DNA from 2 places in the Klebsiella sp. genome. Region 1 is predicted to be linked to the other one. Evidence: predicted binding sites of a transcription regulator. Region 1 holds the regulator's gene; the other holds the start of a gene.
What was found. Region 1 encodes ArgR, which controls arginine synthesis, uptake and breakdown. Its sites were predicted from a motif close to ANTGAATAAAAATACANT; they were not measured.
Positions count from the first base shown of each region.

Region 2: a site for ArgR is predicted at 10,022-10,039, ahead of argC (N-acetyl-gamma-glutamyl-phosphate reductase). Genes of this name have one in related genera too.

Region 1 is NZ_JAPUEW010000004.1:30,782-46,176, forward strand. It holds gene aaeB (p-hydroxybenzoic acid efflux pump subunit AaeB) at 1-1,897, shown strand, start outside; gene yhcN-B (DUF1471 family stress response protein YhcN-B) at 2,106-2,372, opposite strand; gene yhcN (peroxide/acid stress response protein YhcN) at 2,477-2,740, opposite strand; gene argR (transcriptional regulator ArgR) at 3,095-3,565, opposite strand; gene mdh (malate dehydrogenase) at 3,979-4,917, shown strand; gene degS (outer membrane-stress sensor serine endopeptidase DegS) at 5,063-6,124, opposite strand; gene degQ (serine endoprotease DegQ) at 6,211-7,578, opposite strand; gene zapG (Z-ring associated protein ZapG) at 7,751-8,149, opposite strand; gene zapE (cell division protein ZapE) at 8,340-9,473, shown strand; gene rplM (50S ribosomal protein L13) at 9,692-10,120, shown strand; gene rpsI (30S ribosomal protein S9) at 10,136-10,528, shown strand; gene sspA (stringent starvation protein SspA) at 10,841-11,479, shown strand; gene sspB (ClpXP protease specificity-enhancing factor) at 11,483-11,980, shown strand; gene nanR (transcriptional regulator NanR) at 12,074-12,865, shown strand; gene nanA (N-acetylneuraminate lyase) at 13,002-13,895, shown strand; gene QVF11_RS00445 (MFS transporter) at 14,006-15,395, shown strand, end outside.
Region 2 is NZ_JAPUEW010000100.1:117,269-132,663, forward strand. It holds gene QVF11_RS28510 (glycyl radical protein) at 1-1,025, opposite strand, end outside; gene QVF11_RS28515 (DeoR/GlpR family DNA-binding transcription regulator) at 1,187-1,936, opposite strand; gene gldA (bifunctional L-1,2-propanediol dehydrogenase/glycerol dehydrogenase) at 2,073-3,176, opposite strand; gene fsa (fructose-6-phosphate aldolase) at 3,233-3,895, opposite strand; gene QVF11_RS28530 (AraC family transcriptional regulator) at 4,101-4,964, opposite strand; gene zinT (metal-binding protein ZinT) at 5,116-5,763, shown strand; gene ppc (phosphoenolpyruvate carboxylase) at 5,915-8,566, opposite strand; gene argE (acetylornithine deacetylase) at 8,823-9,974, opposite strand; gene argC (N-acetyl-gamma-glutamyl-phosphate reductase) at 10,159-11,163, shown strand; gene argB (acetylglutamate kinase) at 11,170-11,946, shown strand; gene argH (argininosuccinate lyase) at 12,037-13,410, shown strand; gene oxyR (DNA-binding transcriptional regulator OxyR) at 13,680-14,597, shown strand; gene sthA (Si-specific NAD(P)(+) transhydrogenase) at 14,580-15,395, opposite strand, start outside.

The sequences.
Region 1 (15,395 bases):
GCTATTCGTCGGTTTTCATTTCCAACTGGAAACGCCGCGTTGGGCGGTGCTCACTGCGGCTATTGTCGCCGCTGGCCCGGCTTTTGCTGCCGGGGGAGAACCCTATTCTGGTGCGATTCGCTATCGCGGAATGCTGCGTATTGTCGGCACCTTTATTGGTTGTATAGCCGCGCTTGCGATCATCATTGTAATGATCCGCGCTCCGCTGCTGATGATGCTGGTCTGCTGCCTGTGGGCGGGCTTTTGTACCTGGATCTCATCACTGGTGCGTGTCGAGAACTCCTATGCCTGGGGGCTGGCGGGCTATACCGCACTTATCATCATCATTACCATTCACGCAGAGCCGATGCTGGCACCGCAGTTTGCCGTCGAACGATGCAGTGAGATTGTTGTTGGTATCGTCAGCGCTATCTTAGCCGACCTGCTGTTTTCACCGCGTTCGATTAAAAAAGAGATCGATCTTGAGTTGGATAATCTGCTGATTGATCAATATCGCCTGATGCAGCTTTGCGTGGCGCATGGCGATAAAGAAGAAGTCGATAAAGCCTGGAGCGCGATGGTACGCCGTACTAACGCGCTGGAAGGTATGCGTGGGAACCTGATTATGGAGTCCTCGCGCTGGGCAAAAGTGAATCAGCGCCTGAAGGCGATCAATACTCTTTCTCTGACCCTGATTACCCAAGCTTGCGAAACCTACCTGATTCAAAATACGCGCCCTGAAATGGTCACCGATGACTATCGTGAACTGTTTGCTGAACCAGTTGAAACCGTGCAGGACGTTCACCGGCAACTAAAACGGATGCGCCGCTTTCTGACCTGGAAGGGGGAGCATAATACCCCGGTGACGATTTACAGTTGGGTGGGAGCCGCGACGCGCTATCTGTTATTGAAACGCGGAGTGGTCAGCAATACCAAAATCAGCCGTATTGAAAATGAAGTTCTTCAGGGCGAAGTGGTGGTTAAGGCTGAATCTGCTGAGCGCCATCATGCGATGGTTAACTTTTGGCGTACATCTATCTCCTGTATTCTCGGGACACTGTTCTGGCTGTGGACTGGCTGGACTTCGGGTAGTGGGGCGATGGTCATGATTGCGGTGGTCACCGCGCTGGCGATGCGTTTGCCTAATCCCCGGATGGTGGCTATCGATTTCCTCTACGGCACGTTGGCTGCTTTACCGTTGGGTGCGCTGTTTTTCCTCGTGATTATGCCCGCGACGCAGCAAAGCATGCTGCTGCTATGTATTAGCCTTGCCGTGATGGCGTTCTTTATCGGCATTGAGGTGCAAAAGCGGCGTCTGGGCTCGCTGGGGGCGCTGGCCAGTACAATCAATATTCTGGTGCTCGATAACCCGATGAAGTTTGAGTTTAGCCAGTTCCTTGATAGCGCTTTAGGACAGATTGTGGGGTGTTTCCTCGCGCTGATGGTGATCTTGCTGGTCCGCGATAATTCACAGGCACGTACCGGACGCGTGCTATTAAACCAGTTTGTATCGGCAGCGGTTTCGTCGCTGACGACCAATACGGCGCGACGCAAGGAGAACCATCTGCCGGCGCTGTATCGCCAACTTTTTTTACTGCTGAATAAGTTCCCTGGCGATATCGCGCGTTTTCGTCTGGCGCTGACCTTGATTATTGCCCATCAACGTCTGCGTGATGCACCTGTACCGATAAACGACGACCTGTCTGCGTTTCATCGGCAGCTACGGCGTACAGCCGATCGCGTTATTTCTGCCGGTAGCGATGATAAACGTCGATATTATTTCGCCAGACTGTTAGATGAACTCAATATCTATCAGGAAAAGCTACAGCACTGGGAAGCATCACCGCAGGTGACGGAACCCGTGCGCAGGCTGGTGGAGATGCTGCATAAATACCAGCATGTACTGATCAATAGCTAACCGCCTGAACCGCCGCGTTATAGGTTGATATAGCGGGTTTTATGGCTGGATAAGGCGCTAACACTCACCTGGCGATAAGCAGCGTAGATGCTTTAGCATTTGATGAAGCGGAAGAAGGGCTGGAAGGGAACTCGCGTTTTAACGCACGACAGAGACAAAAAAAGCCCCCAACAGGCGGGGGCAAGTCGTCAGATGAGACGACGAGGGTTTATTTGTACAGCTCAGCAGTAGCATGCCAGCTGTCACCAGTACGGGCTTCAATAATACGGTAGCTGCTGGCGCCTTCTTTCTCGGCTTTAGCCGCCAGTTCCTGACGCATATCCATTGGGGCGCTACCTACTTGAGAAACGGAAACGGTACCCATAGATTGCAGATTTTGTGCCTGCTCAGCGTTAACTTGATTGACGGCAGCGTTCGCGCCAAAAGAGAGTACGGAAGCAAGGCCCAGGGATGCGATGATAATTGCGCTTTTCATAATCTTTACTCCAATCATATTGTTTGCAGCGGCGGGAGGTTGCAATGCACTCAGGCCGCTGGGGATATTCTGCATTTCAGCTAATGACCGAAAATTGTTAAATCTTATTTATAAAGCTCTGCAGTTGCATGCCAGTGGTCACCAGTACGCGCTTCAATGATGCGATAGGAGGAAGCGCCTTCTTCTTGAGCTTTCTTATTCAGCATTTCGTGCATATCCATCGGGGAAGCACTTACCGCGCCGACGGAAATAGTGCCGATTGCCTGACGGCCTTGAGCCTGTTCGCTGTTAATAGAATCAGCGGCAAAAGCGCCGAAAGACAGAACGGAAAGGATGCTTAATGCTGCTACAGTGGTTTTGATTTTCATGATGTTCACCTCGTCGAATCTTATTGTTGGGGGTCTTTGTTTCGTGACCCTCATCACAAAATCAAGTATACACTAATCACTGAAAATATTAATACCGTGCTAATTGTTGTTCTTGTAAATAATTACAAAGAAATGTCTTCTTTATAACGTATAAGAATTAGAAATGTCAGGCTTTGGTCATGACTGACTTTTATAGTTAATAAAATCATATGGATAGTATGATTTGATCTTTTGTGCGCTTCAGGGATATTCATTAGGTAAAGGAATGTATAGAAGTGGAAAAACACACTAAATGTTAAAAAAATGCTGATTTTTTGAGAGGAAGCCCTCTGGAGTTAACCAGAGGGAAGAAGCTTAGAGTTCCTGTTCAAACAGGACGAGAATGGCATCATGCAGATCTTTAACGCTAAAACCTCTGGCTGGGGTGGTAAAGATAGTATCGTCACCTGCAATGCTGCCAAGAATACCTTCAGCCTTGCCTAAAGAGTCCAGCAGTCTGGCAATCAGCTGTGCTGCGCCAGGGCTGGTATGGATGACGACGACCGAATCGTTATAGTCGATATCCAGCACCAAATTTTTCAGCGGGCTGGAGGTTGTCGGGACGCCAAGCTCGGCAGGCAGGCAGTACACCATCTCCATTTTGGCATTACGGGTACGCACTGCGCCAAATTTCGTGAGCATACGCGAGACTTTCGATTGATTGATATTATCGAAGCCTTCCTCTTGTAGCGCCTGTACGATTTCACCTTGAGAGCTGAATTTTTCTTCTTTAAGCAGCGCTTTGAACGCTTTAACCAGTTCTTCTTGTTTCGCCGAACTTCGCATAAGTCACCCAATTATGGTGGTAAAAACAACATCATTATGCATAACCATGCATTTTTATGCAAATAATCCGCAGGGGAGAAGCGTAAATAATGTTATGAAGGGGGCATATTTTAGCAAAAAACCCTAATAAGGAACATGCCTTCGTCACGGCACGCAAATTGCTACAAAAGTAAATGAAATGTTATTAAATGATGTTGTTCTGCCCAATGCGCTGGGTGTATTGTAACCAACAGTCGATCCGGTACTACGCTTTGCTGGATGGTCAGTCTCAGGGAGGAAAATGCGAAGCTGTTGCATCGCTGCGCACGACCACGCATTCTTCAGCCATAATTATTGTAATTGTTCATCTTGTGAATTAAGGTCCAGGCGACGGAGTAACGAAAGACTATTTTAACCATAATAAGGAGTTTAGGATGAAAGTTGCAGTCCTCGGCGCCGCTGGTGGAATTGGCCAGGCGCTTGCCCTACTACTTAAGACCCAACTGCCTTCAGGTTCAGAACTCTCGTTGTACGACATTGCTCCGGTAACCCCGGGCGTGGCGGTTGATCTTAGCCATATCCCTACCGATGTAAAAATCAAAGGTTTTTCCGGTGAAGACGCAACCCCGGCACTGGAAGGTGCTGATGTGGTGCTGATATCCGCAGGTGTCGCGCGTAAGCCCGGCATGGATCGCTCCGATTTATTTAACGTTAACGCCGGGATTGTGAAAAATCTGGTGCAACAGATCGCCAAAACCTGCCCGCAAGCCTGCGTTGGGATTATTACCAACCCGGTGAATACAACGGTGGCGATTGCGGCCGAAGTGCTGAAAAAAGCTGGCGTTTACGATAAGAACAAGCTGTTTGGCGTCACGACGCTGGATATTATCCGTTCAAATACGTTTGTCGCTGAGCTGAAGGACAAATCTTCATCAGACGTTGAAGTGCCGGTTATTGGCGGCCACTCTGGCGTAACCATTCTTCCTTTATTGTCACAAATTCCTGGCGTGAGCTTTAGCGAACAGGAAATTGCTGATTTGACTAAGCGCATTCAAAACGCCGGAACTGAAGTTGTTGAAGCAAAAGCCGGTGGTGGTTCAGCGACGCTGTCGATGGGCCAGGCTGCAGCGCGATTCGGCCTCTCTTTGGTTCGCGCAATGCAAGGTGAGAAAGGGGTTGTAGAATGTGCTTATGTTGAAGGTGATGGTCAATATGCCCGCTTCTTCTCACAGCCGTTACTGTTGGGTAAAAATGGCGTAGAAGAGCGCCGAACTATTGGCAAACTCAGCGCGTTCGAGCAGCAGGCTCTGGAAGGGATGCTGGATACGTTGAAGAAAGATATCGCCCTCGGCGAAGATTTTGTGAATAAATAACTTTTCACGAAAAGATAAGCCGGAACCTGTTTTCCGGCTTTTTTATGGTTTTCTCCTGCCCCTGAATGACTCAACCTGCTGGTAAATCTGCTAAACTCCCCCGCGTCTTGACCGGTAATAAACGAGGACGTTGTTGCCATGACTGTCAGTTGGTTGCCGGATATTCCTGTACGGCGATATGCAGGGTGATTTTCTTATCGTCACGCATAATCACCACCGGAATTTCCGAACCCGGGCGAATCTCCGCCACCTGATCCATCGTTTCCAGAGCTGACACTGCGGGTTTATCGTTAACCGAAATAATCACGTCGTTGGCGCGAATCCCGGCCTGGGCGGCTGGGCCTTCCGGCGCAACATCATTCACCACGATCCCCTGAAGCTGATCGATGCCGCCTCCGCCCTGAGCATGTAAAGGCGCAATTTCGCGACCGCTGATGCCAATGTAGCCGCGAATGACGCGACCATCGCGGATCAGCTTATCCATGATCTTAGTTGCCAACTGGAAAGGAATAGCAAAACCGATCCCTTCAGGCGTTTCGCCATCGTTACTTTTATCAAATGACAGGGTGTTGATACCCATAAGTTCGCCCAGGGAGTTCACCAGAGCGCCACCGGAGTTACCGTGGTTGATTGAGGCATCGGTTTGCAGGAAGTTCTGGCGTCCGGTCGGGTTCAGGCCGATACGACCGGTGGCACTGATAATCCCCTGGGTAATGGTTTGCCCGAGGTTATAAGGGTTACCAATCGCCAGCACCACGTCACCGATATGCGGCACGCGTTTTGGGTTAATCGGAATGACCGGCAGGCCGCTACTGGCGTTGATTTTTAATACCGCCAGATCGGTGAGGGTATCTGAACCAACCAGCAGCGCTTCAAAAACCCGACCATCCTGCAACGCGACGATTATCTGATCCGCATCGTTGATAACGTGTTTATTCGTCAGAATGTAGCCACGTTGGTCCATTATCACGCCGGAACCAAGAGTCAGTTGATTTTGGCTGGTGTTGTTAAGGGCGCGGTTATACACGTTCACCACTGCAGGTGCGGCGCGGCGCACAGCAGGATTATAGCTAGCGGGGGATTCATCCGCGCTATCGTATTGCGTGGTCGGCGAAAGCTGCCATTGGCGCAGCGAAGGCATAATGGCCAGCAGCAGACCCCCGACGATCAGGCCAATGAGTATTGAACGTAAAAGCTTTCCAGACATGATGCCGATATCGTTGATGGATGGACAGGCGCAGCATAACACGACTTGTCCGGACATCGCACTGCACGCGATGTCCGGAAAGAGGTTTAGCGCAGTAGCAGATAGATACTTTCGTTGCCGCGAATGACGTTCAGCGCAATAACTGCCGGTTTGCTTTCCAGAACTTTCCGCAGTTCAGCGATGGAGTGTACTCGCTCGCGGTTGAGGCCGATAATAATGTCGTCTTTATGCAGACCCGCTTGCGCGGCAGGGCTTCCTTTATCCACGTTATCAATAGCGACGCCTTTGGTCCCATCTTTCATCTGCCCATCGCTTAACGACGCTCCCTGCAAGGCAGGAATGATAAGTTCAGCGCTGGCGGTAGAAGAGGTGCTCTTATCCAGCGTGACCTCGACCTCGACGGGCTTACCATCGCGCAGTAACCCTAGCTTCACTTTGGTCCCCGGTTCGGTGGTGGCAATACGCGAACGGAGTTCGGCAAAGCTGTTAAGCGATTTGCCATTCAAGCTAACGATAACGTCGCCAGATTTGACCCCAGCTTTAGCGGACCCCGAGTTCGGTAGAACCTCGCTGACGAAGGCACCGCGTTGAACATCAAGATTCATCGCTTTGGCGATATCCGCGCTCATTTCCATGCCTTTAATACCCAGCAGGCCGCGTTTGATTTCGCCAAACTGAATAAGCTGTTGAGCGAGGGTTTGTGCCATATTGCTGGGGATGGCGAAACCAATACCGACGCTGCCGCCGCCTGGTGCCAGAATAGCGGTATTAATACCAATCAGCTCGCCGTTCAGGTTCAGAAGCGCGCCGCCGGAGTTGCCGCGATTGATGGACGCATCGGTCTGGATAAAGTTTTCCAGCCCTTCCAGGTTCAGGCCGCTGCGGCCCAGAGCTGAAATAATCCCGGAAGTGGCAGTCTGCCCAAGGCCAAATGGGTTACCGACGGCGACGGCGAAATCACCCACCCGAAGTTTATCGGAATCGGCGATAGCGATTTGCGTCAGATTGCTGGGCTTTTGTAATTGCAGCAGGGCGATGTCGCTTTGCTCATCGCTACCGATCAGTTTGGCATCGAACTCACGGCCATCGTTGAGCTGGACGCTAATTTTCTGCGCCTGGTTGATGACGTGATTATTGGTCAACACATAGCCTTTCGCTGCATCGATGATGACGCCAGAACCCAGACCTTCAAACGGCTGCGCCTGCTCTTGTGGGGCATTGTCGCCAAAATACTTCTTCAGCTCTTCCGGCATATTCTGTGCCGGAGATGCCGTACCCTCAACCTGTACGCTCACCACCGCTGGCAACACTTTTTCCAGCATCGGGGCAAGGCTTGGCAATGCGCCCTGGCCCGGTACCTGTGTTGGTAATGACGCTGCAGCCGGAGGTAAGGCGGACAACGACAACCCAATGCTTAACGCTAACGCACTCAACAGCAAAGTCTGTTTCTTCATTAGATGCTGGCTCTCGTAACCTGAGGTGTATGGGAAACGTCCCGAATGGCCTGATGTTATTGAATTTTCGATCAGGTAACAATGTGGTCAATGTTTAAATTGTAGCCGGGATGAGAGATGGAGACGGGCGCTGAGAGGGCGCCCGGACAATATTTTTACTGCCGCTGGAGGATTAGTCGCGCTTCGCGCCACCGCGCAGCAGGCCGGATGCGCCTTCAGAGTAGTCGCGCGGCATCTGGACCGGAGCCTGATCGTTACCGGCTTCTGACTCTTCCAGACGATTACGGAACGGATTGGCGTCCGCCATGCTCGCTGGCAGCAGGTTGCTGGAGCTTTTCGCCATATGCTGATACAGCTGACGGTAGTCATGTGCCATGTTATCGAGTAGCTCAGCGCTGTGAGCAAAATGGCTTACCAGCTCTTCACGGTACTCTTCCAGCTCTGCTTTATTCTTTTCCAGTTCGAATTGCAGCGCCTGTTGTTGGCGTAATTTGCGGTTGCCAAAACGCATTGCCACGGCACCAATGATAATACCGACGACTAGCCCAATTAGCGCATATTCCCAGGTCATGAACATCTCCCGTTGTTTTGTGGTTCCGTAGGGTGGCTGTTAGGCTCTCCGCCTGCGCCCGATAGTGCCACTATAACCGCTAATCCCACAGAAGTGGAATCCTGGCGTATCATCGCGTAGTGTAGAACGGCCTTTTTTTCGTCAATCGTGAGCTACAGCATTACGGTTTTCAAGGAATAACAATAAGATCATGCAAAGCCTGTCGCCAACATCGCGTTACCTTTCCGTTCTCAAAGAGGGCAGTCATCAGCCCGACGACGTTCAGCAAGAGGCGGTTAGCCGCCTTGATGCCATTTACCATGAATTGCAGAATAAGCCGTCTGTCGCGCCGCAAAACAATGGCGGTCTGCGGGCAAAATTCGGCAAGCTGTTGGGCAAGCGCGAGCCGGTTGCCGAAACGGTGGCCGTGCGCGGCCTCTATATGTGGGGGGGCGTAGGAAGGGGGAAAACCTGGTTGATGGATATGTTCTATCAAAGCCTGCCAGGTGAACGTAAACAACGTCTGCATTTTCATCGCTTTATGCTGCGTGTTCATGAAGAATTAACTCATCTGCAAGGGCACAGCGACCCGCTGGAGATCGTTGCCGACCGTTTTAAAGCCGAAACTGACGTGCTCTGTTTCGATGAGTTTTTTGTTTCTGATATTACCGATGCGATGCTGCTGGGCGGCTTGATGAAAGCGCTGTTCGCTCGCGGCATTACCCTGGTAGCCACGTCGAACATCCCTCCTGACGAGCTGTACCGTAATGGCCTCCAGCGTGCCCGTTTCCTGCCCGCTATTGACGCTATTAAACAGCATTGTGATGTAATGAACGTTGATGCTGGTATTGATTACCGTTTGCGCACGCTGACCCAGGCGCACCTGTGGCTGTCGCCGCTCAATACCGAGACTCAGCAACAAATGGATAAGCTTTGGCAGGCTCTGGCGGGCGCGAAGCGTGAGCAGACGCCAACGCTGGAGATAAACCATCGTCCGTTGTCGACATTAGGGGTAGAAAATCAGACCCTGGCGGCTTCGTTTACGACGCTGTGCGTGGATGCGCGCAGCCAGCATGATTATATTGCGCTCTCGCGACTGTTTCATACCGTGATGCTGTTTGATGTGCCGGTGATGACGTCGCTGATGGAAAGCGAGGCGCGGCGGTTTATCGCGTTGGTGGATGAGTTCTATGAACGTCACGTTAAACTGGTGGTCAGCGCAGCGGTGCCCCTGTATGACATTTATCAGGGCGAACGGTTGAAATTCGAGTATCAACGCTGTCTATCCCGCCTGCAGGAGATGCAGAGCGAGGAGTATTTGAAGCGAGAGCATTTACCGGGGTAAAACCGGGTACAAATCACATAAAGGGGTCGATCTTTGACCCCGACTTCTCTATAATCTTGCGACCCCACGTTACGAGAAGGTTTTTTTCCCAAAACTTTCTATGTGCCGGCATAGGCTATTCGAAGGGGTAGGTTTGCTGGACAATGTCGTGTGAACCTCAACTGACAAAACGTTTGGGTGTTCACCAACGTGTAACTTATTATTTGGGTAAGCTTTTAATGAAAACTTTTACAGCTAAACCAGAAACCGTAAAACGCGACTGGTATGTTGTTGACGCGACCGGTAAAACTCTGGGCCGTCTGGCTTCCGAACTGGCTCTGCGCCTGCGCGGCAAGCATAAAGCGGAATATACTCCGCACGTAGATACCGGTGATTACATCATCGTTCTGAACGCAGAAAAAGTTGCTGTAACCGGCAACAAGCGTGAAGACAAAATGTATTATCACCACACCGGTCATATCGGTGGTATCAAAGAAGCGACCTTTGAAGAGATGATTGCCCGCCGTCCTGAGCGTGTGATTGAAATCGCGGTTAAAGGCATGCTGCCAAAAGGCCCGCTGGGTCGTGCTATGTACCGTAAACTGAAAGTTTATGCGGGTAACGAGCACAACCACGCGGCACAGCAACCGCAAGTTCTTGACATCTAATCGGGATTATAGGCAATGGCTGAAAATCAATACTACGGCACTGGTCGCCGCAAAAGTTCCGCAGCTCGCGTTTTCATCAAACCGGGCAACGGCAAAATCGTTATCAATCAGCGTTCTCTGGAACAGTACTTCGGTCGTGAAACTGCCCGCATGGTAGTTCGTCAGCCGCTGGAACTGGTCGACATGATTGGTAAACTGGATCTGTACATCACCGTTAAAGGTGGTGGTATTTCCGGTCAAGCTGGCGCTATCCGTCACGGTATCACCCGTGCACTGATGGAATATGATGAGTCACTGCGTGGCGAACTGCGTAAAGCTGGTTTCGTTACTCGTGATGCTCGTGAGGTTGAACGTAAGAAAGTCGGTCTGCGTAAAGCACGCCGTCGTCCGCAGTTCTCCAAGCGTTAATTGTTTTCTGCTCACGCAGAACAATTTGCGAAAAAACCCGCTCCGGCGGGTTTTTTTATGGATAAATCTGTCATTATCCATATGGATCTGCCCTGTTCTTGCCACTTTTTCAGCATTTCCAGAATACCCTCACCACAACGCCTTCAAAATCTGGTAAACTATCATCCAATTTTCTGCCCAAATGCAGGTGATTGTTCATTTTTTGTTTAGATGATAAATGGAAATGATGTCACGCGAATGGGGTTTTTACATCTGGCTGACCATGCGTGGTCGGCAGCAGTACAATAATTCTGAATATACCTGGAGGTTTTCATGGCTGTCGCTGCCAACAAACGTTCGGTAATGACGCTGTTTTCTGGTCCTACTGACATCTATAGCCATCAGGTCCGCATTGTGCTGGCCGAGAAAGGTGTTAGTTTTGAGATAGAACACGTGGAGAAGGATAACCCACCTCAGGATCTGATTGACCTCAACCCGAATCAAAGCGTACCAACGCTTGTGGATCGTGAGCTCACTCTGTGGGAATCTCGCATCATTATGGAATACCTGGATGAGCGTTTCCCGCATCCGCCGTTAATGCCGGTATACCCGGTAGCTCGTGGGGAAAGCCGTCTGTACATGCAACGTATCGAAAAAGACTGGTATTCGCTGATGAATACCATCCAGACCGGTACTGCTACGCAGGCTGATAATGCACGTAAGCAACTGCGTGAAGAATTACAGGCGATTGCGCCAGTCTTCACCCAGAAGCCGTACTTCCTGAGCGATGAGTTCAGCCTGGTTGATTGCTATCTGGCACCGCTGTTATGGCGTTTGCCTGTTCTCGGTGTGGAACTGACCGGAACTGGCGCGAAAGAGCTTAAGGGCTATATGACTCGCGTATTTGAACGTGATTCCTTCCTCGCTTCTTTAACTGAAGCCGAGCGTGAAATGCGCCTGGGTCGAGGCTAATCAATGGATGTATCACAGCTGACGCCGCGTCGTCCGTATCTGTTACGGGCGTTCTATGAGTGGCTGCTGGATAACCAGCTGACTCCGCACCTGGTCGTCGATGTGACGCTGCCGGGCGTACTTGTTCCAATGGAGTATGCTCGCGACGGACAAATCGTTCTTAACATTGCCCCGCGTGCTGTAGGTAATCTGGAACTGGCTAACGACGAAGTACGTTTCAATGCGCGTTTCGGCGGTGTGCCGCGCAATGTCTCTGTACCGATGGCTGCAGTGCTGGCTGTGTACGCACGTGAAAATGGTGCGGGCACCATGTTTGAACCTGAAGCGGCCTACGATGAAGACGTCACCAGTCTGAATGATGACGAAGAATTGCCAGGCAACGACAGCGAAACGGTCATGTCGGTGATTGATGGCGATAAGCCAGATAATCATGATGACGATCCCGATGATACGCCAACTCCGCCACGCGGTGGGCGCCCTGCGCTACGCGTCGTGAAGTAATCTCTATCAGGCCCTTCGGGGCCTGTTTTCTGATCTCTGCAAAATTCTTGTGTTAAGATGGAACAGTCGTCACGTGCTGTCACAAATCACACAATGGTCCCTATGAGCGCATTTGATCCACAAGCCGAAGATACTCCATCCTCCATTGGCAACAGTTTGGGCCGTCGTCCTTTGGCGCGCAAAAAACTGTCCGAAATGGTGGAAGAAGAGTTGGAGCAGATGATCCGCCGACGGGAGTTTGCCGAAGGTGAACAACTGCCGTCAGAGCGTGAATTGATGACGTTTTTTAACGTCGGACGCCCCTCGGTACGTGAAGCGCTGGCGGCGCTGAAGCGTAAGGGGTTGGTGCAAATTAGCAACGGCGAGCGGGCCCGCGTGTCCCGACCTTCAGCGGACACCATCATTGGCGAGCTTTCCGGCATGGCGAAAGACTTTTTGTCTCACCCTGGCGGTATCGCGCATTTTGAACAACTACGCCTGTTTTTTGAATCCAGCCTGGTTCGCTATGCGGCAGAACATGCCAGCGACGAGCAGATCGAAAAGCTGATGCAGGCGCTGAAGATCAACAGCCAGTCGCTTGATGACAATGCGCTGTTTATCCGATCTGACGTCGAGTTTCACCGCGTGCTGGCGGAAATCCCGGGTAATCCGATCTTTATGGCTATTCACGTGGCATTGCTGGATTGGCTAATCGCCGCCCGGCCTACGGTGCCAGAACGTGAGTTGCACGAACATAATAGCGTGAGTTATCAACAACACATTGTTATTGTTGATGCTATTCGCCGTCGCGATCCCGATGAAGCCGATCGCGCCCTCCAAACCCACCTCAATAGCGTCTCCGCCACCTGGCACGCCCTCGGCCAGAAAACACAGCCACGTAAGTAACCCTCTCGATCCTCAGGATCGTTTAGTGAAGTAGATCGCATTATAAGCGTTATCTATTACGCTGCTGCTTAATTGATCTGGTATAACAGGTATAAAGGTACATAGTTAATCACAATAATATCACTATGAGGTTTATATGGCGGTCAATTTACGTGGAGTCATGGCGGCACTGCTTACGCCGTTCGATGGTCAGCAAAAACTGGATAAGGGGAGTCTGCGCCGGCTGGTTCGTTTCAATCTGAGCCAGGGGATCGACGGGCTTTACGTAGGGGGCTCCACTGGTGAAGCCTTTGTGCAGAGCGGCGCTGAGCGTCAGGAAGTATTAGAAATCGTGGCGGAAGAGGCGAAGGGAAAAATGACGCTGATCGCCCATGTCGGCTGCGTGAGTACTCTTGAAAGCCAACAATTGGCGCAGGCGGCGGCAAGCTATGGATATGATGCCGTTTCTGCGGTGACGCCATTCTATTATCCGTTTAGCTTTGAAGAGCATTGCGCGCATTATCAGGCCATTATTGAGTCGGCTGATGGATTGCCGATGGTGGTGTACAACATCCCGGCCCTAAGCGGCGTTAAGCTGACGCTCGATCAGATCAATACTCTGGTGACCTTGTCGGGCGTCGGCGCGCTGAAGCAGACCTCCGGCGATCTTTATCAGATGGAGCAAATCCGTCGGGCTCATCCGGACCTGGTGTTGTACAACGGCTATGACGAGATCTTCGCTTCTGGCCTGCTGGCAGGTGCCGATGGTGGAATTGGCAGCACCTACAACATCATGGGGTGGCGTTATCAGGGGATCGTACAGGCGCTGAAAGCAGGTGATGTCGCCAAAGCGCAACACCTGCAGTGCGAATGTAACAAGGTTATCGATCTGCTGATTAAAACCGGCGTATTCCGTGGTCTGAAAACCGTGCTGCACTATATGGATGTTGTCGCTGAGCCGCTGTGCCGTAAGCCGTTCGCCCCGGTTGACGAACAATTCCTGCCGGAGCTGAAAGCGCTGGCTCAGCAGTTGTTGGCAGAGAAGGCGTAACCGCAAGTTGCCGGGGAGTTACGCTTGCCCGGCCTACATATTTCGACCGTAGGCCGGGTAAGGCGAAGCCGCCACCCGGCACAACAACAAAAAATTATCGGGAGAGTAAAATGAGTACTTCTACCCAGAACATCCCGTGGTATCGCCATCTTAGTCGCCCTCAGTGGCGGGCTTTTTCAGCTGCATGGTTGGGATATTTGCTTGATGGTTTTGATTTTGTCTTGATTGCCCTGGTACTTACCGAGGTCCAGGGGGATTTTGGTCTGACAACGGTCCAGGCGGCCAGCCTGATCTCAGCCGCTTTTATCTCTCGCTGGTTTGGCGGCCTGATGCTCGGCGCAATGGGCGACCGCTACGGTCGACGCCTGGCGATGGTCACCAGCATTATTCTTTTTTCACTTGGTACCCTGGCTTGCGGTTTTGCGCCAGGTTACACCACCATGTTTATCGCCCGTCTGGTTATCGGCATGGGAATGGCAGGTGAGTATGGCTCAAGCGCGACTTATGTTATTGAAAGCTGGCCGAAGCATTTACGTAACAAAGCCAGCGGTTTTCTGATCTCCGGATTCTCCGTCGGGGCCGTTATTGCCGCGCAGGTTTACAGCCTGGTGGTGCCCGTCTGGGGTTGGCGCGCACTGTTCTTCATTGGCATTGTGCCGATCGTCTTCGCTCTCTGGTTACGCAAAAATATTCCGGAAGCCGAGGACTGGAAAGAGAAGCATGAGGGCAAAGAACCGGTGCAGACGATGGTCGATCTGCTTTATCGCGGTAAGCATCGGGTTATTAATATTCTGATGACCGTTGTTGCAGCGACCGCACTATGGTTTTGCTTTGCAGGCGATTTGCAAAATGCCGGTATCGTGCTGTTACTGGGCGTGATGTGCGCGGTTATTTTTATCAGCTTTATGGTCCAGAGCAGCGGTAAGCGCTGGCCCACTGGCGTGATGCTGATGGTCGTCGTGCTTTTCGCTTTCCTTTACTCGTGGCCTATCCAGGCGCTGCTACCCACTTATCTGAAAACCGAATTGGCTTATGACCATACCACGGTAGCGAATATTCTGTTTTTCAGCGGCTTTGGTGCGGCGGTAGGGTGCTGCGTGGGCGGTTTTCTTGGCGACTGGCTGGGAACCCGCAAGGCTTACGTTTGCAGCTTGCTGGCTTCACAGTTGTTGATTATTCCGGTCTTTGCTATCGGCGGCACAAACATATGGGTCCTTGGCCTGCTACTGTTTTTCCAGCAGATGTTAGGACAGGGGATCTCGGGGATCTTACCGAAACTGATCGGCGGTTACTTCGATACCGATCAACGCGCGGCGGGGCTTGGGTTTACCTATAACGTGGGGGCGCTGGGCGGTGCGATTGCGCCGGTTCTTGGTGCCTTAATTGCCCAGCGTCTGGATCTGGGTACTGCACTGGGATCGCTCTCTTTCGGTCTGACGTTCGTGGTGATCCTGTTGATTGGTCTGGATATGCCATCCCGTGTACAGCGTTGGATCCGCC
Region 2 (15,395 bases), on a different contig from region 1:
TAGCCGCCGCTGTACTGAGTGTGACCCCATGGGCGAACTTTGTTCAGGCTGTTGGTCATGATGAAGAAGTGGGTCAGGATCTCCAGCGCCTTCTCTTTGCTGATTTTGCCGGAGTTGATATCCGCTTCGTAGAACGGCCAGACGTACTGGTCAAAGCGACCAAAGGAGAAGGAGTGACCGTTACTTTCGATCATCATCAACAGGTGAGTCAGATAAACGGTTTCTACGGCTTCGTAGAAATTCTGCGCTTTGCCTTCCATCAGGTGAGCAAACATTTCGCTCATCGCCAGCAGTTCGTCGCGGCGTTTAGCGTCGGCGGTTTTTGCGGCTTCTTCTTTAGCAAGCTGCGAGAAACGTTTGCAGTAATTCAGCGCCGCATCCATGGTGATGATGACGGCCTGGTAGAAATCGGTCTGCTCTTCAGTCAGGTCTTTATCTTCGGCCAGGTTCTGTTTTGCGATATCGCGCATGCCGCCGTAGCCGACTTCCAGCACGAAGTCATGGTTAGGAATGATGTGACCGTCGCCGGACATACTGATGCCGCCGCGGTGTAGGACGCCCTGTTTTTCCGCCAGGCGGTTAATCTGCGGCAGGTTGGTCAGCACTTCATCCTGGTGCGTTTTGCCCTGCCAGTAATCCTGAAGTACGCGCAAGCGAGCTTTGGTTTCTTCAGACACCTGGAAGCTGTCGCCTGAGCGTTTGTCGAACTCGTCCAGTTCGTCAATCACCCAGTTGAAGGAGTATTCCGGGAATACCGGCGCGGCAAAGTTGGCGCTTGCCTGGTTACCGACGATCAGCATGTCCGGCTCGATATAGATGGTCATCTTTTCCAGAATATCGGCCATCGCCAACGCCCGGCGAATGACAATCGATTTGCCTTCGGAACGTTTAAAGGATTCGGTGATGATCTCAGCACGTTCCGGGCAAATGGTTGCTACGCGGTGGAACATCTGATCTTGCTTTTTGGCGATACGCTCGAAATCACAATCGTTGTTGGTGGGTTTGAAGCTTAGTAATCCGTTCATAAAGACCTCAATTCTGGAGTGGGTATCCCTATTCCACGCCTGAGGTGTGCTTTTGTCAACTTAAATATGATCTTTTTTGTTTCTTTATGCTTTAAAGGATACTAAAAGAACATTTTGAGAATGTGAAAAAACACAGACGCCTGTTGTCAGACGTCTGAAAGTCAGAGACTGCTATCAGCCAGCAGAAGTTCTACGTTTTGTTTATTGAGTTGCGTAAGGATGTCAGCAGGGAGGCCAGTTTGGCTGATAACGAGATCAAGGTCTGCCAGACGAGCGTGGCCTGCGAGGAAGGTTTGACCGAATTTACTTTTATCCGCCAGCAGGATTTTTTGCCGTCCGGCCCGCATCAGCGCTTGTTTTACGTGAGCATCGGTCATTTTGGGGACCGTCAATTCACCCAGTTCGTTAATGCCCTGGGTACTGAGGAAAACCTTATCGGCGTGGATATTGCTATAGAAGTCAGCGGTGCTAAAAGAGATCATCCCCTGGGTATCGTCTTCATACTCGCCGGGCGCCACGATCAGCTTAATGTTTTTTCTCCCTTTCAGCAGATTAACTACCGGAACGGAGTTGGTTATCACCATGATTTTTTTATCGAAAATAAACTGAGCGAGGGCCAGCGGCGTGGTCCCGCAGTCGATAATAATCGTGTCGCCATCTTCGACCAGTTCGGCGGCTTTTTGGCCAATCAGATGCTTATCATCAACCATTTGTATCGATTTCAGCTGAAAGCTGGGCTCTACGCTGGCTCCGCTGGTGAGATAGGCTCCGCCGTAGGTGGTTTTGACAATACCTTGTTTTTCAAAGAAAGAAAGGTCGCGGCGGATGGTCATTTTGGTGACGCCGAATTTCTCGGCAAGCTCATTAACGACGACTTTTTTGTCCTGTTGCAGAATGGCATAAATGCTCATTCTTCGATCTGATGATTGCATATTTACGACTCACCCAGAAGAAAATCGCACTATAAAGCACATCGTTTTGGCTGGCAATGGGGCGGAAAAAGAACATAAAAGAACACACCCGCCGGAAGCGGGTGTGGGCAGGAGGTTATTCCCACTCTTGCAGGAAGCGTTGGCCGTACTGGTCGGCGACCAGCAGAGCTGCATAGACCTGATCCGGCGTCGCACCGCCAGGCATATTGTGGATAGTTTCGCCTTCTGCACAGGCGGCTTGCGCTACTGTACGCATTTTGCCTGGGATATCGGCTTTAATGTCCAGCTGCGCCAGGGTGATAGGCAACCCAACGCTGTGGCACAGCGCCGCCACGGTTTCAATTTCTTCCACCGGGGCATTTTCCAGTACCAGCTGCGTGAGCGTGCCGAAAGCCACTTTCTCACCGTGATAGTAGTGGTGAGCGTCCGGAATGGCGGTCAGACCGTTGTGGATAGCATGTGCTGCCGCCAGGCCGCCGCTTTCAAAGCCGACGCCGCTCAGGTAGGTATTGGCTTCAACGACGCGTTCCAGTGCCGGAGTGACGACATGCTGCTCCGCCGCCAGCATCGCTTTTTCACCTTCTTCAATCAGCGTGTTGTAGCACAGTTCGGCCAGCGCCAGCGCCGCCTGGGTGCATTTACCGCCCGCCATGGTGGTTGCGCCGCTACGCGAGCATGCACGCGCTTCAAACCAGGTCGCCAGCGCGTCGCCGATGCCCGCTGCCAGCAGGCGTGCCGGAGCTCCGGCAACGATTTGCGTATCGACAATGACCATATTCGGGTTACGCGGCAGCATCAGGTAGCTATCAAATTCACCGTCATCGGTATAGATAACCGAGAGCGCGCTACACGGAGCATCGGTGGAGGCAATCGTCGGAGCAATAACTACCGGCAAATTCATAAAGTGCGCTAATGCTTTCGCGGTATCCAGCGTCTTACCGCCGCCAATTCCCAGCACGGCGGTACACTGAGCTGAGCCTGCAATATCGCGTAACCGATTGATTTCATTATGCGAGCATTCGCCGCCAAACGGCGCGATTTCGGCCACCAGGCCGGCATCCGCCAGGCTTTTACGCAATTTTTCTTCGGCAAAGCCAAGTACGAATTTATCGCCAACGATAAGCCAGCGTTCAGCCAGCGGTTTGAGGTACCCTCCAAGGCGAGCGATTGCGTCTGCGCCCTGAATATACTTACCGGGTGATTGAATAATGCGATCCATTTCTATTCCTCCTGGATGACCGTGATGCCACCCCCCTGGGCGGCTCGCCGATCGGGTTACAGGTTCAGAGTTCCAAAAGCGTTATTCCAGTCCTGCTCAAACTTCTCAATAGCTGACTCTACCGCAGGGGTGCCGAGCATTTGTTGCGCTACGTCTAACGGAAGGGTGATAGCTTCGCAACCGGCTAACAGGCAATCCAGCGCCTGGCGCGGGGTTTTGAAGCTGGCGGCCAGCACTTTGCTTTCCGGCGCGTGCATTTCCAGTAGGGATTGCAGCTCCTGCACCGTGCGAATGCCGTCACCGCCCTGGGCGTCGACGCGGTTCACATAAGGGGCAACATATTTGGCACCCGCCAGCGCGGCCAGTAGGCCCTGAGAGGCGCTGTAGACGGCGGTACCCAGGGTAGTGATACCTTCTTTTTTCAGTAGCTTGATAGCGGCAAGGCCTTCAGCGGTCACCGGGATTTTGACCACGATGCCGGGAACGGCGTTGCTCAGACGTTTGGCTTCTTCAACCATCCCCTGAGCGTCGCGGCTCATAGTCTGAGCGAACAAAATACCTTCCGGACCGACGGCTTTTTGCAAGCGCGGTAGTACGTCCCAAACCGAGGCTTTGCCAGCGGCGATAATGCTTGGGTTGGTGGTAACGCCAGCCAGCGGGTAGATACGTGCCAGGCGTTCAACTTCGGCTACGTTTGCGGTGTCCAGATAGAGTTCCATAGTACTTTCCTCAATGCTTAATTCGATAGTGTCGTTGAGGTAAGAATACGGCTTTCACATGAAGGGTCGCCAGATGACAAATTTGCCAAATACTGGATAAATGTACGCATTGCTATTAAGGGTGATTTAGATCACGTTTATCCCGTGTTGTGGGGCAATTCAAGCAAAAAATAACGTACAAAAGTCAGGCTTAACACACAAAAATCTAGTTTTTTGCAGGCGATGTTTTTTCCGTGAGCTGGCTATGATACTGGCGGCGATACTCTGATGGTGAGCGTTCGGTGTTCTTGCGAAACAGGCGGCAGAAGTAGTTGCTGTCGGCGAAACCGCAGGCGTGGGCGATATCTTTGACCTTCATATCGTGGCCTTTTAACAACATTCTGGCCTGCTCCAGGCGAATGTGGTTCAGGTATTCGTTAAAACCCATTGGCCCGCATTTCTGAAACAAATGTGAAAGATAGTTTGGTGAGAGATAAAACTCCTGCGCCACCGACTCCCGGGTTAAAGGGTCGGCAAAGCGGGCATCGATATATTTACGAATCGCTTCAAAAAGCGCCTGGCTGCGTGAGGAGGTTTGCACCTGGCTCCCCAGCAGATCGGCGCAGTGGCTGAGCAGGCTGATGACAATACAGCGGGCCGTATGCTGCTCCTGCGGCTGCATCTGCATTTCATTGAGCGCCTGGAGCAGAAAAGATCCCACTCGAGGGCCACGGCGGGGAACTTGCTGTTTATCCAGCACGTTAAGCGCGCTGCCGTCCCAGCTGCGCAGGACGAATTCCAACTGCTGCTTACCAAATAAGATGGTTAACAGAGTCGAGGGCATCAGCCATTGTGGGTCATTCCATCCACCAGCAGGAATGTACAACACATCGTGTGGCGTGAGTTGGGCTGGGTCGGCCTTAACCGCTGGATCGCGGACCTGCCCTTCAAGCATGATTTCGAGGCGCGGAAAATCGACGCTCACGGCTTTCTCTGAAGCCGGTCTGCCTTCTGTGGAAAAGCGGACCTTCCCGATTACTGCCGGGTCTTTAATAAAAGAATCAATGGCCTGATTGATGTCGATATCCATTCTTGCTCCGCATCGCGCGCTCTCTTTTCATCATACCTAACAAATTGACAGAGGGAAAAGCCGAGCGGTTTTTCTGCGAAGGGTATTGTAAGATTTAATTGATATGTTATATCGTAACATATCATTGCAAACGTTAACTCAGGAGAGAGTAATGACCAAAAAGATTACCGCCCTTGCGCTTGGTATCAGCATGTTACTGGCAGGCAGCCAGGCCTTTGCCCACGGCCACCATAGCCATGGGCCTGCATTAACTGAGGCGGAGCAAAAGGCGAGTGAAGGTATTTTTGCCGATCAGGATGTAAAAGACAGAGCGTTAAGCGATTGGGATGGTATCTGGCAGTCGGTTAACTCCTATCTGCTGAACGGCGATTTGGATCCTGTGCTCGAACAGAAGGCCAAAAAAGCGGGTAAAAGTGTGGCCGAATATCGGGAATATTATAAGAAGGGATATGCCACCGATGTGGACCAGATTGGTATCGAAGATAATGTGATGGAGTTTCACGTTGGGAAAACCGTCAATGCCTGCAAATACACGTATTCTGGCTATAAAATTCTGACTTACGCATCCGGTAAGAAAGGTGTGCGCTACCTGTTCGAATGCTCACAGGCGGATTCAAAAGCGCCGAAATTTGTTCAGTTCAGCGACCACACTATCGCGCCGCGTAAGTCTCAGCATTTCCATATCTTTATGGGCAATGAGTCGCAGGAAGCGTTGCTGAAAGAGATGGATAACTGGCCAACCTATTATCCTTATGCGCTGCATAAAGAGCAGATTGTTGACGAGATGCTGCACCATTAATAAAAATAGCTCCGGTAAACGTGATGCTTACCGGAGCTACAGTTTTTCCCGGTGGCGCTGCGCTGACCGGGCTACAGGTTCACTACCGTTTGCGGGCTGGTAGCCCGGACAGGCGCAGCGCGCCGCCTCCGGGGATACCGCGTCCGGCAAATTAGCCGGTGTTGCGCATACCTGCCGCAACGCCTGCAATAGTGACCATCAGCGCTTGCTCAACTCGAGGATCCGGTTTTTCACCTTTCTCTTCCGCCAGACGTGAACGATGCAGCAGTTCGGCCTGGAGTACGTTCAGCGGGTCAGTATAGATGTTACGCAACTGGATTGACTCAGCGATCCACGGCAGATCGGCCATCAGGTGGGAGTCGTTGGCAATTGCCAGCACCACATCGATATCAGCAGACAGCAGTTCGCGCAGTTCTGTACCTAACTTCCACAGCTCAGGTTTTACCAGGCGCTGATCGTAATATTCTGCCAACCACAGGTCCGCTTTCGAATAGACCATCTCCAGCATGCCGAGGCGAGTAGAGAAGAACGGCCAGTCGCGACACATGCTTTCCAGCTCGCTCTGCTTGCCGCCTTCGACGACTTTTTGCAGCGCCGCACCGGCACCCAGCCAGGCGGGCAGCATCAGGCGGTTTTGCGTCCATGCGAAGATCCACGGGATCGCACGCAGTGACTCAACGCCGCCGGTCGGGCGACGTTTCGCCGGACGCGATCCCAGCGGCAGTTTGCCCAATTCCTGCTCCGGTGTTGCGGAGCGGAAGTAAGGAACAAAGTCTTTATTTTCACGTACGTAGCCGCGGTACATCTCGCAGGAGACGTCGGACAGCTCGGCCATGATATCGCGCCATTGTGGTTTTGGCTCCGGCGGCGGCAGCAGGTTGGCTTCCAGAATCGCACTGGTGTAGAGCGACAAGCTGCTGATGGTGATTTCCGGTAGGCCATATTTGAAGCGGATCATCTCGCCCTGTTCAGTGACGCGCAGGCCACCTTTCAGGCTTCCTGGAGGCTGAGAGAGCAGAGCCGCATGAGCCGGAGCGCCGCCACGACCGATAGAACCGCCGCGACCATGGAACAGCGTGAGCTCAATACCGGCTTTCTCACAGGTCTTGATTAAGGCATCCTGCGCCTGATACTGCGCCCAGGATGCGGCCATTACGCCCGCATCTTTTGCCGAGTCAGAGTAGCCAATCATGACCATCTGCTTGCCCTGAATAAAGCCGCGATACCAGTCGATATTCAGCAACTGGGTCATGACGTCGTCGGCGTTGTTCAGGTCATCCAGGGTTTCGAATAGCGGGGCGACCGGCAGCGCGAAGCCGATACCGGCCTCTTTGAGCAGCAGATGTACCGCCAGCACGTCAGACGGCGTTTTCGCCATCGAAATCACGTAGGCGGCAATGGAACCGCGCGGCGCTTCGGCGATCACTTTGCAGGTCTCGAGCACTTCACGGGTTTCTTCACTCGGCTCCCACTGGCGTGGTAGCAGAGGACGTTTGGAGTTCAGTTCGCGGATCAGGAAGGCCTGTTTGTCAGCTTCCGACCAGCTTTCATAATCGCCGATGCCGAGGTAGCGGGTCATCTCGCCCAGGGCTTCGGTATGACGGGTACTTTCCTGGCGGATATCGATACGCACCAGCGGGACGCCAAAGGCTTTTACGCGACGTAGAGTATCCAGCAGCTCGCCGTTGGCGATGATGCCCATGCCGCAGGCTTGTAGTGATTGATAGCAGGCGTAAAGCGGTTCCCACAGCTGTTCATTTTGCGTGAGCAGACCTGCTGGTTTCGGGAGTCTCTGCCCTTTCAGGCGTGCTTCCAGCCAGGCCTGGGTTTCCATCAACTGCGTACGCAGCTTTTTCATCAGGTAACGATAGGGTTCCTGTGCGCCTTCCGCGCCTGCCAGTTCACGCAGCTCATCAGTGCACTCGACCATCGACAGCTCGGAAATCAGCAGCTGGATATCTTTCAGGAACAGATCGGTTGCTTTCCAGCGGCTAAGCAGCAGGACGTGGCGGGTAATATCGGCGGTCACGTTTGGGTTGCCGTCGCGGTCTCCCCCCATCCAGGAGGTAAAACGAACCGGGACAAAATCGACCGGTAACCGATAGTTGAGGTTGGCTTCCAGCTGTTCGTTCAGTTCGCGCAGGTAGTTCGGCACGCCTTCCCACAGGCTATTTTCAACGACCGCGAAGCCCCATTTGGCTTCATCAACCGGGGAGGGGCGGTGCTTACGGATTTCATCGGTATGCCACGACTGGGCAATCAGCTGGCGCAGGCGGCGCATGAACTGATGGCGTTCATAGTCAGCAATATCGTTGTTATCAAGCTGTTTCAGACAGTTGTTAATTTCACCCATTTTGTGGATCAGGGTACGGCGGGTGATCTCGGTTGGGTGAGCGGTTAAAACCAGCTCCAGAGACAGGGACTCCACCGCTTTTTTAATAATGTCTTCGTTGAGATTGGGTTGGTCTTTGAGCTTTCTCAGGGTACGAGCAATCACTTCCGGATTGCTAGCCGCTTCGCCCTTTGGCGAAATGCTGTGGTATTGCTCAGCGGTATTCGCCAGGTTCAGAAACTGGCTGAAGGCGCGCGCCACTGGCAGCAGCTCGTCGTTGGACAAGTTTTGCAGCGTGGTGAGCAGCTCCTGGCGGTTGGCTTCATTGCCTGCGCGAGAAGATTTGGACAACTTACGGATAGTTTCGACACGATCAAGAATGTTTTCTCCCAGCGCATCCTTGATGGTGTCGCCCAGCACCTTACCGAGCATACTGACATTACTACGCAAAGCGGAATATTGTTCGTTCATGTTACCCCAGACACCCCATCTCATTTTATTTTGTTATATCCGGCGCTCGATAATTTGAGCAGTGGATAAGCAACCGTCTTTTATAAAGCCACGTAAAAACCCCCACGTCAATTGTTGCGAAATCGCTTCAGCAAACGAATAAATAGCGGCAATTTGCGAAATTTAACTCAGAGGTCGCTTGATAAGTGTTGCTTATGAAAATGTGATAATTGTCACTCTCCCGCTCCGATGAAAAAGAGCGGAAGAATGCGCGTTTTTAATGCCAGCAGAAATGGTGGACCACCTGAGTGATAAGCTCTCGGGTCGGCTTAATAAAGCGCGTTTCCAGGTACTCATCCGGCTGGTGGGCCTGATTGATAGAGCCTGGGCCTAATACCAGCGTTGGGCAGAGGGTCTGAATAAATGGCGCTTCCGTACAGTAGTTCACCACTTCGGTTTGTGCGCCGAGCAGTTTCTCCACCACCTCAACCAGTTTATGGTCCGGTGGGCATTCATAGCCCGGGATCGGCGGATGCAGCTCGGAAACGGTCAGCCGTCCAGGCCAACGTTCGCTCACCGGGGCCAGCGCTTCGTTCAGCAATCCATTGAGATCGTTGAGCGTCATTCCGGGCAGCGGGCGAATATCCATATGCAGTTCACAGCAGGCGCAGATGCGGTTTGAGGCATCGCCGCCGTGAATGGCTCCAAGGTTAAGTGTGGGGTACGGGACAGTAAACGCAGCGTAGTGATAACGCTCTTTTAAGTCGTCGCGCAGCTGCATGATGCGACCAATGGCATCGTGCATCAGCTCAATGGCGTTGACGCCGCGTGCCGGGTCGCTGGAATGGCCGGATTGCCCCTGGACGCGAACCGCGTTGGACATGTGGCCTTTGTGCGCCCGCACCGGCTGCAGTGACGTAGGTTCGCCGATAATGGCGCAATCCGGTCGCAGCTGGGTGGTTTCGGCGAAGTAGCGGGCACCGGCCATGCTGGTCTCTTCATCGGCTGTTGCCAGAATATAGAGCGGCTTTTTCAGCTTAGCGACGTCAACATCGCGCAAAGCATCGAGAATAAAAGCGAAGAAGCCTTTCATATCCGCAGTGCCAAGGCCGTAAAGTTTGTTGTCGTGCTCGGTCAGGGTGAAGGGGTCGCGAGTCCAGCGACCATCATCAAACGGGACGGTATCAGTATGCCCGGCTAGCAGCAGGCCGCCAGCACCGTTGCCGGTACTGGCCAGCAGATTGAATTTATTGCGTGTACCCGGCACCGGTTGAACTTCAACGTTAAAGCCAATATCGCGGAACCAGCCTGCCAGTAAATTGATTAAAGACTCATTGCTTTGATCCAGCGCCTCTTCGGTTGCGCTGATGGAAGGTGTGGCGATCAATGCGCGGTAAATCTCGATAAAGGGCGGTAAATTGTTTTTCATTGTTGACACACCTCGGGTCATGATAGTATCAATATTCATGCATTATTTATGAATAAAAATACATTATCACTGAGCCTAAGAAAACCTATTTAATGTAGGGATGATGTTCTTGCGGCTTAACAGGGTGGGGAAGGCAACGGTCTTCCAGAGCAAATATACGTAAGCAAGAAGGTGAAGAGCCCCAATGTTGAACACGCTGATTGTGGGCGCCAGCGGTTATGCCGGCGCAGAGCTAGTGGCCTATGTAAATCGCCATCCTCATATGACCATAACCGCTTTGACGGTCTCCGCGCAAAGCAATGATGCGGGAAAATTAGTTTCCGATTTGCATCCGCAGCTAAAAGGGATTGTTGACCTGCCGCTGCAGGCAATGTCCGATATTAGCGAGTTTAGCGCTGGGGTCGATATCGTTTTTCTCGCTACCGCCCACGAAGTGAGCCATGACCTGGCGCCGCAGTTTCTCGCGGCAGGTTGCGTGGTGTTCGATCTTTCCGGGGCGTTCCGCGTTAACGATGGCGCTTTCTACGAAAAATATTATGGTTTCACTCACCAGCACCCTGAGCTGCTGGAGCAGGCGGTTTACGGCCTGGCCGAGTGGAGTGTCGATAAGCTGAAAGAGGCGAATCTGATTGCGGTGCCGGGTTGCTACCCGACGGCGGCTCAGCTGTCGTTGAAACCGCTGATCGACGCGGACCTGTTGGATCTTAATCAGTGGCCGGTGATCAATGCGACCAGCGGCGTGAGCGGTGCCGGGCGTAAGGCTTCCATCGGCAACAACTTCTGTGAAGTCAGCCTGCAGCCCTATGGCGTCTTCAACCACCGCCATCACCCTGAAATATCCACTCATCTGGGGGCGGACGTTATTTTTACCCCGCATCTGGGCAACTTTAAGCGTGGGATTCTGGAAACCATCACCTGCCGCCTGAAGCCTGGCGTGAGCAAAGAGCAGGTCGCAGCAGCGTTCCAGCAGGCCTATGCGAAAAAACCGCTGGTGCGTTTATATGATAAGGGCATGCCCGCATTGAAAAATGTCGTGGGTCTGCCATTCTGTGATATCGGTTTTGCTGTCCAGGATGAACACATCATCGTTGTGGCGGCGGAAGATAACCTGCTGAAAGGCGCGGCAGCACAGGCCGTACAGTGTGCAAATATCCGTTTCGGCTTCGCTGAGACGCAGTCTCTTATTTAAGGTGTGATGATGAATCCTTTAATTATCAAACTCGGCGGCGTCCTGCTGGATAGCGAAGAAGCGTTGGAGCGCCTGTTTACCGCGCTGGTGAATTATCGCGAGACGCATCAGCGTCCGCTGATTATTGTCCACGGCGGCGGCTGCGTGGTGGATGAACTGATGAAGCAGCTTAATCTGCCAGTGAACAAGAAAAACGGTCTGCGAGTGACCCCTGCGGATCAAATCGACATTATCACCGGTGCGCTGGCGGGGACTGCCAATAAGACGCTGCTGGCGTGGGCGAAAAAGCACGGCCTGCCTTCTGTAGGGCTGTTTCTTGGCGATGGCGATAGCGTTAAAGTGACTCAGCTTGATAAAGAACTCGGCCATGTCGGCTTCGCTCAGCCGGGCTCTCCGGCGCTAATTAACACACTGCTGGCGGGCGGCTATTTGCCGGTTGTCAGCTCTATCGGCGTGACTGATGAAGGCCAACTGATGAACGTGAATGCTGACCAGGCGGCTACCGCGCTGGCGGCAACGCTTGGCGCAGACCTGATTCTGCTGTCTGATGTGAGCGGTATTCTCGACGGCAAAGGTCAGCGCATTGCCGAGATGACTGCGGCGAAGGCAGAACAGCTGATTGAGCAGGGCATTATCACCGACGGGATGATCGTCAAAGTGAATGCGGCTCTGGATGCGGCACGCACGTTAGGTCGCCCGGTGGATATCGCCTCCTGGCGTCATGCTGAACAGCTGCCAGCGCTGTTTAACGGAACATCGATCGGTACACGCATTCTGGCTTAATATTTTATGCCTGGCGGCGTTTTGCTTGCCGGGCCTACAAGACTGTAGGCCGGTTAATCCGGCGGAACTAACGAATAAAGGAAGCATGTTATGGCACTTTGGGGCGGGCGTTTTACTCAGGCAGCGGATCAGCGGTTCAAACAGTTCAACGACTCTTTGCGCTTTGATTACCGCCTGGCGGAGCAGGATATCGTTGGCTCTGTAGCCTGGTCCAAAGCGCTAGTGACGGTTGGCGTATTGACCGCTGATGAACAGCTGCAACTGGAAGAGGCGCTGAATATTCTGTTGGAAGAAGTGCGGGCCAATCCGCAGCAGATCCTCGAAAGCGATGCGGAAGATATTCACAGCTGGGTTGAAGGCAAGCTGATCGACAAGGTCGGTCAGTTGGGCAAAAAGCTACACACCGGGCGCAGCCGTAACGACCAGGTCGCCACCGACTTGAAGCTGTGGTGTAAAGATACCGTGGTGGAACTACTGTCGGCGAATCGTCAGCTGCAAAGCGCGCTGGTGGAAACGGCACTGAACAACCAGGATGCGGTGATGCCGGGTTATACCCACCTGCAGCGTGCGCAACCGGTGACTTTCGCTCACTGGTGTCTGGCCTACGTCGAAATGCTGGCGCGTGACGAAAGCCGTCTGCAGGATGCGTTGAAGCGTCTGGACGTCAGCCCGCTGGGGTGCGGCGCGTTGGCGGGTACGGCCTATGAAATCGATCGTGAACAGCTGGCTGGCTGGCTGGGCTTTGCTTCAGCCACTCGTAACAGCCTGGATAGCGTCTCTGACCGCGATCACGTGCTGGAGCTGTTGTCCGATGCTTCAATTGGTATGGTGCACTTGTCGCGCTTTGCCGAAGACCTGATTTTCTTCAATACCGGCGAAGCGGGATTTGTCGAGCTGTCCGATCGCGTCACTTCTGGCTCATCGTTAATGCCGCAAAAGAAAAACCCGGACGCGTTGGAGCTGATCCGCGGTAAATGCGGTCGCGTGCAGGGCGCGCTGACCGGCATGATGATGACCCTGAAAGGTCTGCCGCTGGCATATAACAAAGATATGCAGGAAGACAAAGAAGGGCTGTTCGATGCGCTGGATACCTGGCTGGACTGCCTGCATATGGCGGCGCTGGTACTTGATGGTATTCAGATGAAACGCCCGCGTTGTGAAGAAGCCGCGCAGCAGGGTTATGCGAACGCGACCGAGCTGGCGGATTATCTGGTCGCCAAAGGTGTACCGTTCCGTGAAGCACACCATATTGTCGGTGAAGCGGTGGTAGAAGCCATTGCTCAGGGTAAACCGCTGGAAGATTTGTCTCTGGTCGATTTGCAGAAATTTAGCAGCGTGATCGCCGATGACGTCTATCCGATACTGTCGTTGCAATCGTGCCTTGATAAGCGAGCGGCTAAAGGTGGTGTCTCACCGCTACAGGTTGCTCAGGCTATTGCTGATGCCAAACAGCGTTTGATTTAAATGTCAGCCACGCTGATGTTGAGGCGGTGAGTAAACGAAGCTCGGGTAACCCCCGGGCTTTTTTATGCAAAAAAAAGCGGACACAAGGTCCGCAAAAGTTCACGTTGGCTTTAGTTATCCGGGTAGAGAGAATCTATGAGGCAGTTCAATGATTTTCAGAGGTTTGCCTCGTTTGTGGGTTTATTATTGAACAGAAAACTTGATAGGGATAATCGTTCATTGCTATTCTATCTATCGCCATGGACTATCGTGGCAATGGAGGATGAATAATGAATATTCGCGATCTTGAATACCTGGTAGCGCTAGCCGAACATCGCCACTTCCGGCGTGCGGCAGACTCCTGCCACGTTAGCCAACCCACTCTCAGCGGACAAATCCGTAAGCTGGAGGATGAGCTTGGCGTCATGTTGCTGGAGCGCACCAGTCGTAAGGTTCTGTTCACCCAGGCCGGGCTGTTGCTGGTGGACCAGGCGCGTACTGTGTTACGCGAAGTCAAAGTGCTCAAGGAAATGGCAAGCCAACAGGGAGAGTCCATGTCCGGGCCACTGCATATTGGCCTGATCCCGACAATTGGGCCTTATCTGTTGCCACTGATTATCCCGATGCTGCACCAGACCTTTCCAAAGCTGGAAATGTATCTGCATGAAGCGCAAACCCATCAGCTGCTAGCGCAACTCGACAGCGGTAAGCTTGACTGCGCGATTCTGGCATTGGTCAAAGAGAGCGAAGCCTTTATTGAGGTACCGCTATTTGATGAGCCGATGCTGCTGGCTATCTACGAAGATCACCCATGGGCGAACCGTGACCGTGTGCCGATGTCGGAACTGGCTGGGGAAAAGCTGCTGATGCTGGAAGATGGCCACTGTCTGCGCGATCAGGCGATGGGTTTTTGTTTTGAAGCTGGTGCTGATGAAGATACCCATTTTCGGGCGACCAGTCTCGAAACGCTGCGTAACATGGTAGCTGCCGGTAGCGGTATAACCCTGCTGCCTGCCCTTGCCGTGCCGCAGGAGAGAAAACGCGATGGTGTCGTCTATGTGCCGTGCATTAAGCCGGAACCACGGCGTACCGTCGGGCTGGTTTATCGTCCTGGTTCGCCGCTGCGTAGCCGCTATGAACATCTGGCGGAGGCCATCCGCGGTAAGATGGATGGCCATTTCGATACAGCGTTAAAACAGGCGGTTTAAGCCATTCAACGCGGCTACCCGATAGGCTTCTGCCATTGTCGGGTAGTTAAAGGTGGTGTTAACGAAGTACTCAATGGTGTTACCACCACCTTTCTGCTCCATAATCGCCTGGCCGATGTGAATAATTTCGGCCGCGCGCTCGCCAAAGCAATGAATGCCGAGGATCTCTTTCGTCTCGCGATGAAACAGGATCTTTAGCGTCCCAACGCTCATGCCGACAATTTGCGCCCGTGCCAGATGTTTGAACTGCGCGCGTCCCACCTCATAAGGCACCTTCATGGACGTGAGCTGCTGTTCGGTTTTGCCGACGGAGCTGATTTCCGGAATGGTGTAAATCCCGGTAGGGATATCTTCAATTAAATGCGCGGAGGCTTCACCTTTGACCAGCGCCTGGGCAGCGATACGCCCCTGATCGTAAGCGGCGGATGCCAGGCTCGGATAGCCAATCACATCACCTACGGCATAAATATGCGGCAGGGCGGTTTGATACATACTGTTGACCTTCAGCTGACCGCGGCTATCGGTTTGCAGGCCGATGTTTTCCAGCGCCAGCGAGTCGGTATTCCCGGTGCGGCCGTTGGCATATAACAGGCAGTCCGCTTTCAACTTTTTGCCGGATTTCAGATGCATGATGACGCCGTCGTCAACACCTTCAATTTTCTCGTACTCTTCATTGTGACGAATCACCACGCCGCTGTTCCAGAAGTGATAGGAGAGCGAGTCGGACATCTCTTGATCGAGAAACGCCAGCAGGCGATCGCGGGTGTTGATCAGATCGACTTTGACTTCCATACCGCG